Regions from separate parts of the Cobetia sp. QF-1 genome, predicted to be linked through region 1. Evidence: predicted binding sites of a transcription regulator. Region 1 holds the regulator's gene; each other region holds the start of a gene.
What was found. Region 1 encodes LexA, which represses DNA repair genes until DNA is damaged. Its sites were predicted from a motif close to TACTGTNTANNTANACAGTA; they were not measured.

Region 1 (3,242 bases):
TCCCACACGGGGGTACCGTGAAAATAGATGTAGCGTCGTAGGCTATCGACTCGCTCGCCAGAGGCATTACGACCACGATTGATGCCGGATTCACGTCCGCTGAGCCATAGAATACGCGTCAGAATCCAGTCACGAGTTGGATGCTCTGCGGCCAGCTCAGATGAGAAAACCTCCCTCGTGAAGCGACGACCACGATAGACCGCACCTTCCGGATGACCACCACCAATGGCGGCACGGATGACGTGCCACCCCGTGGGGGTGCACCCGCTGCCCTCCACCTCGCCACTGCCATTAAGGCCACTGGAAATCGCGCAAGCGTAGATCAACGTATCACCCACCGCTTCTGCCGGTGGCGAACGACGGTCTCCCGTCGGAGCATCGCTGCGAATCTCGAGCCACTGCCGCTTCAGATCGACCCGAACCCAACAGACCATCAGCTAGCCGCCTGGGTGACCATGTCACTTTGCTCGATGGCAGCTGGCAGCGGCGCTGCCATCGCCGCCACCACGACCGGGCGCATGTGCTGAATCAGTTCGCGCACCGAGGTGTGGTGGCCATACTCGGCCTCTTCGATATCCCGCAGGGCATCAAGTCCTGAGAAAGTGAAGATGACACTGCCGAGCATGAAGTGCAGACGCCAGAAGCGCTCGTTGTCCGGCAGTTCCGGCGTGGCCAATTTCAATAGATCGGCAAAGCGACTGAAGACCGTGCCGTAGTGCTCACGAATATAACGGCGCATGTGGCCTTGCCCCTGGGTATAGGCAAGCCCCAACAGGCGCATGAAAGTACGCAGGCTATTCCGCTCTGCAGGCACTTCAAGCACGGTGCGCGCCATGGTTTCCAATAGCACCTCAAGCGGAACCTGATGACCAGCATACTCTTGCTCGACACTGTCGAGAGCAGCATGGAAACGCTCACTGAAGGGGTCGAGGTAACGCGCGAACACCGCTTGAATCAGCGATTTCTTGGAACCGAAGTGATAATTCACCGCCGCCAGATTGACCTTGGCCTTGCTGGTAATATTACGCAGAGAGGTTTCGGCGAATCCGCGCTCGGCAAACAATACTTCGGCGGTATCAAGGATGCGGGTGACAGTGTCAGTCTGGGCCATGGACGGAAGCCTTAATCAGGTGGTCGTAATGAAATGCTGGAATCGTAAGTCACGTGAGCATTGATAGTCCCTCGTGCCGACTCTCTCATGTCATGCTGCAAACGACCGGTTCGCGGGGATAGCGGAAGAGAGGCAAGATAACCCGAACACCACCATTGACGAACATTCGTTTGAAACACAATGATTCTAGCCTGCCATGCTACCACTGACAATTCTTCGTGTTTCAAACACCTAACGCTTCAGGACTTGCTGATATTCAGTCTGGTCAACTAAGCCTCCACCACTCAAGCGTTTCCAGTGAACGCAATACCGATGGGTATTGAATGACGTTTGCTAAAAGAAAGGGTCTACGAGAAGACGTTAAAAGCGCATGCTCATTACCATAATCAAGCCACACACCTGCTGAATACCTCGCAAGATGCCTTGCATGACCGCCATGACTGGATACAATGACAGTTGTATGGATGCACACCCCGTGCCGTCAGCTCAAGATGCCGCCCAGGCCAAAGGCAATGCCCATGACCCAGCCGCTTACTCCGCGCCAGCAGGACGTCTTTGATTTCATCATCAAGACCATCAAATCCTCCGGCTATCCGCCGACGCGTGCCGAAATCGCCCAGGCGCTGGGCTTTCGCTCCCCCAATGCTGCCGAAGAGCATCTACGCGCATTGAAGCGCAAGGGCGCCATTGAAATGGTGCCCGGCACGTCACGCGGCATTCGCGTGCCATCGCTGGCCGACGCTGAGGAAAATGACAATCCGGGTCTACCAGTCATCGGTGAAGTCGCAGCAGGCAGCCCGATACTCGCCAGTGAGCACATCGATCGCCACTGCCCTCTGCCTAGCGACTACTTCTCACCGGCAGCAGATTACCTGTTACGTGTTCGCGGTGTTTCCATGAAGGATGCCGGTATCCTGGAAGGTGATCTACTGGCAGTACACCGCACCACCAATGTCCGCGATGGCCAGATAGTAGTGGCACGTCTCGGGGATGAAGTGACCGTCAAGCGTTTCCGTCGCGATGGTCATTACGTATGGCTCGAAGCTGAAAATACCGACTTCGCCCCCATCAAGGTGGACCTGCGCAGCGAAAGCCTGGAAATTGAAGGCCTTGGCGTTGGCGTTATCCGCGACGGCGGTCTTCACTGATACGCCTCTCGAGATGTTCACTCGCGTTCAGACACGAAAAAACCGCCAATTGGCGGTTTTTTCGTGTCTGAACGCTTAAGAGACTAGCGACAATGATGGGCAGCCAGTGCTTCAGTGCACCATACCTTCTGACTGCTCATCTTCATCTTCCTCACCATCCCACAGGCGCGTGCGCGTGATGGCATGGTCAATCATTTCACGCGCGACTTCGAAGCGATTGTCACGCAGCAGATCAGCCGCCTCATCCGAGATGCGAATGCTGAGCAGCGGCTCACCTTCGCTTTCGGCTGCGCGCAGAATCACTTCACCATCTTCCATTTGCACAATTTCAAGTACGGCGGGATCAGACACGTCATTCCTCCTGCACGGCATCTCTTGAGATGCCGGCGTCGTTGTGATCGTCAGCTTGACGGTGGACAGGCCTCACGCAGCGCAGAAAAAAGTACGACCACAGCCAGAGCCATGGTCGTACTATTGAGAATGCGGGGCTTGCCACAATGGGCTCAGTCTAGCACCCGCGATACCGAAGCGTCATCCGCTTGACATCACTACCACTCGACACTCGACTCGCGTAGCCCCGGCAATATGGCCTTGAATGCCGCTAGCACCTCTGTGAGACGCTCAACCAATGAGGCATTGGCCGCAGCCGCGATAATCAAACCATCGCCACGTACACGCCCTTCTTCTCGGCGCGCAGCACCCGTCTCAGCATGCAAGCGGTCAATGTCACTCACCAGCTGGCTCAGCCAGCTATCGGGACGTTCGAGCAGAATACGCAGCTGCTCAATCTCGGCAACGGGTGTCGGGGGAGCTGTCAAACGTTCGCGCCAGCCGTCCTGCGGCCAACGCGCCACCACAGCGAACTCGTCCAGCAACGAGGACAGCGCCAGCTCCAACAGCACCAGCGCGCCCTCCTCATTTGCCATGCGACGCGCCATGTCGTGCTCGTCTCCCGCCGTCACCGCCGACTGTGCTAACAACAG
Region 2 (3,242 bases), on a different contig from region 1:
AACTGGCCGCAAAGCGGGCATCTGACTGCAATCCCTCTTCCGCCATGCGCTCGAGCACTTCATCGATCAAAAGCTCTACATCCAGCTCCGGCGTTTCTTCGCCGTCATCAGCAATCTCCGTCGCTACGCTGGCGGGCTTGAGATAGTCACGGCCTTTCAGGTAGTCGTATAACTCACGACGACTGTGTTCCCGGCGCGCCAACCGAGCGATGGCATCACTGCGTGCACGCCGGTAAGGGCTTGCCTCGCCCGAATCCAGCGACTGGTACTCGGGCCCTGCCATGTCTTCATTGTCGTCGTGCATGATCGCACCTATTCAGTCCTGAGCGAGGGGGAAATCTGATGCATTCAAACGCACAGCGCCCGCCTCCGAAAATCGGGGCAGGCGCTGATATAGCACAGAAGGCATCGTGAGTACCGTACCTCCGTGCTGGAGCACTTCAAGCGCTCACCAAAAGTGCTTAGTCGAGATCGAGGTCGTCTTCGCTCTCGGCGACGGCAGCCGCAGCCTCTTTCGGGTCTTCCTTGGTCTCTGGCGCTGCAAGCAACTGGGCGCGGATCTGGGTTTCAATCTCTTCCATGATCGCGGGGTTGTCTTCCAGGTACTGCGCAGAGTTGGCCTTGCCCTGGCCAATTTTGCTGCCCTGATAGCTATACCAGGCACCAGCCTTGCCGACCAGGCCACACTGCACGCCCAGGTCAATCACCTCACCGGCATGATAGATACCCTTGCCATAAAGAATCTGGAACTCGGCCTGCCGGAACGGAGGAGCAACCTTGTTCTTGACGACCTTGACGCGGGTCTCATTACCCGTCACTTCGTCGCCCGACTTCACGGAACCCGTGCGGCGGATATCCAGACGCACACTGGCGTAGAACTTCAGTGCATTACCGCCAGTCGTGGTTTCCGGGCTACCGAACATCACACCGATCTTCATGCGGATCTGATTGATGAACACCACCATGCAGTTGGCATTCTTGATGTGGCCGGTGACCTTACGCAGCGCCTGAGACATCAAACGTGCCTGCAGACCAACGTGAGAATCGCCCATCTCGCCTTCGATTTCGGCGCGCGGCGTCAGAGCTGCGACCGAATCGACGATGATGACGTCAACACCGCCAGAGCGCACCAGCATGTCGACAATTTCTAGCGCCTGTTCACCAGTATCCGGCTGAGAGACCAGCATCTCGTCCAGATTGACGCCCAGCTTCTCGGCATAGGACGGATCCAGTGCGTGCTCAGCATCGATAAAGGCACATACCTTGCCCTGCTTCTGCGCCTGAGCGATGACGGACAGTGTCAGAGTCGTCTTGCCTGAAGATTCCGGACCATAGATTTCCACTACACGGCCAAGCGGCAGACCACCGATACCGAGTGCAACATCCAACCCGAGCGAGCCGGTGGAGATCGACGGCATGGCCACACGTGGGGCATCGCCCATGCGCATGACGGCGCCCTTGCCGAACTGGCGCTCGATCTGGGACAGCGCCGCGTTCAGCGCCTTGGTGCGATTGTCGTCCTGTGCCATGTGGCCTCCTGTCGGACGGCGGTGCCACACGGGCAGCCACCTGGAATGAGGAAATACTGAAGCTGAAAATATGAAAGCTGAAAATACTGAGCTTACGGCGCTGAAATGACAGCACTGCAGCATAAGAGCTCTATCGCCGCTGCAAGCCTAGTGGATCAAGCATTGTGGCAAAACCCTGTATACATGGACAGTATAATGCCGCAAGTTGCCTCACTCTGCCAGTCCAGTGATGCGCTTTTTCAGGCAAGAGTCTCAACACTTAGCCTTGCATTGCCTGCACCCGCCGAATCAAGCCTTGCAGAGCTACGCGTACGGCCGCCTTTCGTACCGCCTCACGATCGCCAGAGAAGCGATAATGCTCAGCTTGTTGCTGTGTTTCACTGCCCCATGCCAACCATACAGTGCCTACCGGCTTCTCCTCGCTACCTCCCTCCGGCCCTGCCACACCGCTGATGGCGACACCAAGCCCTGCGCCACTATCGCGACACGCACCGCTAACCATTTCGCACACGACCACCTCAGAGACAGCCCCATGGCTCAGCAGTGAAGCGTTGCTAACGCCCAACAGGCGCTGCTTGGCGGCGTTGGAGTACGTCACGTAGCCGCTCTCAAAATAACCGGAGCTACCCGCAATAGCGGTAATCGCGGTACTTACTCCACCTCCGGTACAGGACTCGGCAGTGGTGACATATAGGCCTTGAGACAACGCCAACGTCTGCAGCCGCTCAGCCAGCTCATTGATAGAAGCACTGATGATGGACGCCTCGGATATGACGGTAGATGGCTCGCGCACGATAAGCTCCCGTATTGACTGGTCAGTAAACAGAGAATAGTGGACGGCGCATCACAGGCATTGGAGCCAGCCACGCCAGTCCGTAGAATATCTCGGCATCCAGTATGCCTCGCTCTCGCATGTCATTTTCAACATGCCCTTTTGAGCAGTGTGCCTTTTTCACCATTGCAGTGCAGTCAAGGAAGTCCATGGTCATGGCCAAGAACAGCGCCCCGCAAATGACGCCGATGATGACGCAGTACATGAAGATCAAGCGCGAGCACCCCGGCGTGCTGCTGTTCTATCGCATGGGCGATTTTTATGAACTATTTCATGACGATGCCAAGCGTGCCTCTCAATTGTTGGACATCACGCTGACCGCACGTGGCAGTTCCAACGGCGCACCGATCCCGATGGCGGGTGTGCCCTATCACAGCGCTGAAGGCTACCTAGCACGGTTGGTAAAAATGGGTGAATCAGTCGCCATCTGCGAACAGATCGGTGATCCCGCCACCAGCAAAGGCCCGGTCGAGCGCAAGGTTGTACGTATCGTCACGCCCGGCACTTTACATGACGAGGCGCTGCTGGACGCCAGCCGCGATAATCTTCTGGTCGCGCTGCATCGTGATGGCGAGACCTGGGGGGTAGCCGCTCTGGAGCTCTCCTCTGGCCGCTTCAGCGTACTGGAAGTCGAAGGCGATGAAGAGTTGCTGACAGAAATCCAGCGCATGTCGCCTGCCGAGATCATGGTCGGCGAGAACCGCACACTCCCTGCGAGCCTCTCTTCACGTCCCGGTCTAACGCGTCAGAGTGACTGGCATTTTGATCATGAGACCGCGCTGCGCCTGCTCTGTGATCAATTCGGCGTTCAGGATCTCAATGGATTCGGCTGCAGCCATCTGACACGCGCCGTCACCGCTGCCGGCGCCCTGCTGGATTAC
Region 3 (3,242 bases), on a different contig from region 1:
AGCTCGGCATTCTACAAAATGCTGTCAAGCGGCGCCAACCTGCACCAAAAACTGCATGCACTGTTCATCAGTCATTCAGCTTGGCGCGCCCATCTGGTACGATGGCGCGCCGTTTTTGATGGTTTTCAGGATGACGCCATCAGTCGAACACCATGCGAGGTATTGCCCGAGATAGGGTGGCCACGCACCCCTGCCGATCTCGCGTTTCAGGCACTCACATCTCACGAGGTACTCGCATGAATGCGGTAATTCTGGCCGTCCTGGTCATGGTCGGTCTATCCTTGGCCCGCGTCTCGGTCGTCTTTGCGCTGGTCGCTGGCGCTCTGGTTGGCGGCCTGTTCAGTGGTCTGTCATTGACCGACACCATGACAGCCTTCAACGACGGTGTTGGTGGTGGCGCCAAGGTCGCACTAGCCTACGCCACTCTCGGTGCCTTTGCCGTGGCCCTGTCGCGCTCAGGCTTGCCGGATATGCTCGCAGCCCGCCTGATCGGCATGCTCGGCGGCCAGACCACGCCACGACGCCAGACAGCCATCAAATACGGCCTGCTGGGTAGCGTGACACTGGTCGCCATCTCGTCACAGAACCTGATTCCGGTGCACATTGCCTTCATTCCGATCCTGATCCCACCGCTACTGGTCGCCATGAACCGCCTGCGTCTTGATCGTCGCGCGGTTGCCTGTGCATTGACCTTCGGTCTGACGGCTCCTTACATGCTGCTGCCGGTCGGTTTTGGCTCCATCTTCCTCAACGACATCCTGCTGGCCAATATCAATGATGCAGGCCAGGCACTCGGACTGAATGTCACACGCGGCATGGTGCCAATGGCAATGGCAATCCCCGTCGGCGGCATGTTTCTCGGCCTGCTGACTGCACTGTTCGTCTCTTATCGCAAGCCGCGTGATTATGCGACTCGCGAGATCAAGTCTACCAATGTGCCTCACCACACACCGGTGCACGCTCCCACGAAGAGCGGTCTGATCATGGCTGTCATCGCCATCGTCGCGGCGCTGGCCATTCAGTTATATTCAGGTTCGATGATCCTGGGTGGGCTGGTCGGCTTTGCGATTCTCTCGCTCGGCGGGCTTTTCAAGTGGAACGAGGCAGATGATCTGTTCACTTCCGGCATGCGCATGATGGCACTCATTGGTTTTATCATGATCTCGGCAGCCGGTTTTGCCTCGGTCATGAAGGCCACTGGCGATATCCAGACACTGGTTGATACTTCCTTCCACATCATCGGTGACAACAAGCCGCTGGCCGCGCTGGTCATGCTGATCGTCGGTCTGTTCATCACGCTGGGAATCGGCTCCAGTTTCTCGACCATTCCGATCATCGCCGCCATCTATGTTCCGCTTGCGCTGCAGTTCGGTTTCTCGCCGCTGGCGACGGTCGCCCTGATCGGTACTGCAGCAGCGCTGGGTGATGCAGGCTCACCGGCCTCTGACTCGACACTCGGCCCAACCTCCGGCCTGAATGTCGATCAGCAACACGATCATATCTGGGACAGCGTGGTGCCGACCTTCATCCACTACAACATTCCGCTGATCGTGTTTGGCTGGATCGCCTCGATGACGCTGTAACACGCCATTCGGTTCAGTGAGCCACCGTCATCAGGTTTGGCAAGACAACGCGACAACGACAACGCCCGGCAAGGAGAGCACTCCTCCTTGCCGGGCGTTGTCGTTGTCATTAAGCGATACAGGAACAAGGCAGCAATGCATCAGAGTGCGGTACGTGCCGCCAGACAACTACTGGACAACCATCCAGTCTTTTTGCATCATGCGTAGATGCGCAAGATACTCCACGCCGATTGCGACTGCTTCTATGCTGCCGTCGAAATGCTCCGCCACCCCGAGTGGCGCGATGTGCCGATCGCCATCGGTGGGCGCACAGAACAACGTGGCGTTATCGCAACCTGCAACTACCCTGCTCGCGCCTTCGGTGTCCATTCGGCCATGTCGACGGCACGTGCTCTACGCTTGTGCCCACAGCTGATACTGGTGCCGCCGGATTTTGAGCGCTATCGCGCCATTTCCGAGGAGATTCAGGCCCTGTTCATCGAGCTGACACCCCTGATAGAGCCGCTATCACTGGATGAAGCCTATCTGGATGTCAGTGACGTGACGGCCTTTCAGGGCAGCGCCACCTGGATGGCGCGCTGGCTGAAGGAAGAAGCCCTCAAACGCACCGGCATTACCCTCTCCATCGGTGTGGCCGCCAACAAGTTTCTGGCCAAGATCGCCAGCGACTGGGAAAAGCCCGATGGCCTGACGGTGATCACCCCACAAAACAGTGACGCATTCATCCGCCAGCTCCCTGTCGGAAAATTACATGGTGTTGGCCCCGCGACCTTGGCTCGCCTGACGCGGCTGGGCATCACCACCTGTGACGATATGCGTGAGACGCCGCTGACCACGCTGGTCGAGCACTTCGGAAAATTCGGCACCCGCCTGCATGAACTGGCGCATGGCATCGATGACCGCCCGGTCAGAGTCGAACACGAACGCAAATCCATCAGTGTCGAACACACCTATGACCATGACCTGCCAGACATGACCGCGTGCCTCGAATATCTTCCTGCGCTATTGGAGCGACTGACGCAACGCCATGCACGCCATGACAAGCCCATACTGGCCAAGCAGTTCGTCAAGGTACGCTTCAATGACTTCACCAGTACGACGCTTGAAAGCGCACTGCCCGCCTCGAGCACGTCACTACCCAGCACAGCAAGCTTTGCCATCCTGATGGAGCAGGCCTGGTTGCGTGGCCAACGCCCGGTGAGACTTCTGGGCGTCGGCGTGCGCCTCAAGGCACCCGAAGACGCTCAACAACTGGGACTTTTCCCGTAATTCATCGGCGCACGGATGCCTCATCCATCGAGGCATCATCGCCCCAGCTGCCCCACAGTGCCGAGGGTGAGCGCAGCCGAATTTCCAGCGGCAAACCTTCCACATCATGCTGAAGATCAATCTCTTCGAGCGGCGTCAATCTCACTTCCAGCATGGCCTGGTTGCCATCAAAGGGCCCTGCCAACTGCGACGGCAACTTCTGCGTCAATTCAGGCGGTGCGACGATACGCGCCAAAACGCTATGCCCATCGGAAAAATGCGCCTCCGCAATCCGGCCTACTGCCACCTTGCCCACATACTTTGGGGAGAAATAAGCATGTAACTCCGGCGCATTCGCTGGCACCAATACGCCCAGCGACTCACCGGCACTGACTCGCTGGCCTGCCTGCA

Region 2: a site for LexA is predicted at 1,703-1,722, ahead of recA (recombinase RecA). Genes of this name have one in related genera too.
Region 3: a site for LexA is predicted at 1,753-1,772, ahead of dinB (DNA polymerase IV). Genes of this name have one in related genera too.

Annotation. Positions count from the first base shown of each region.
Region 1 covers NZ_NBVS01000001.1:456,424-459,665, forward strand. Annotated here, with positions in the region: gene CFN46_RS02015 (L,D-transpeptidase) at 1-434, opposite strand, end outside; gene CFN46_RS02020 (TetR/AcrR family transcriptional regulator) at 434-1,111, opposite strand; gene lexA (transcriptional repressor LexA) at 1,630-2,259, shown strand; gene CFN46_RS02030 (hypothetical protein) at 2,371-2,610, opposite strand; gene CFN46_RS02035 (DUF6586 family protein) at 2,808-3,242, opposite strand, start outside.
Region 2 covers NZ_NBVS01000006.1:82,474-85,715, forward strand. Annotated here, with positions in the region: gene CFN46_RS12360 (regulatory protein RecX) at 1-304, opposite strand, end outside; gene recA (recombinase RecA) at 462-1,529, opposite strand; gene CFN46_RS12370 (CinA family protein) at 1,789-2,322, opposite strand; gene mutS (DNA mismatch repair protein MutS) at 2,517-3,242, shown strand, end outside.
Region 3 covers NZ_NBVS01000002.1:632,531-635,772, reverse strand. Annotated here, with positions in the region: gene CFN46_RS06050 (Na+/H+ antiporter family protein) at 237-1,583, shown strand; gene dinB (DNA polymerase IV) at 1,791-2,852, shown strand; gene CFN46_RS06040 (HlyD family efflux transporter periplasmic adaptor subunit) at 2,854-3,242, opposite strand, start outside.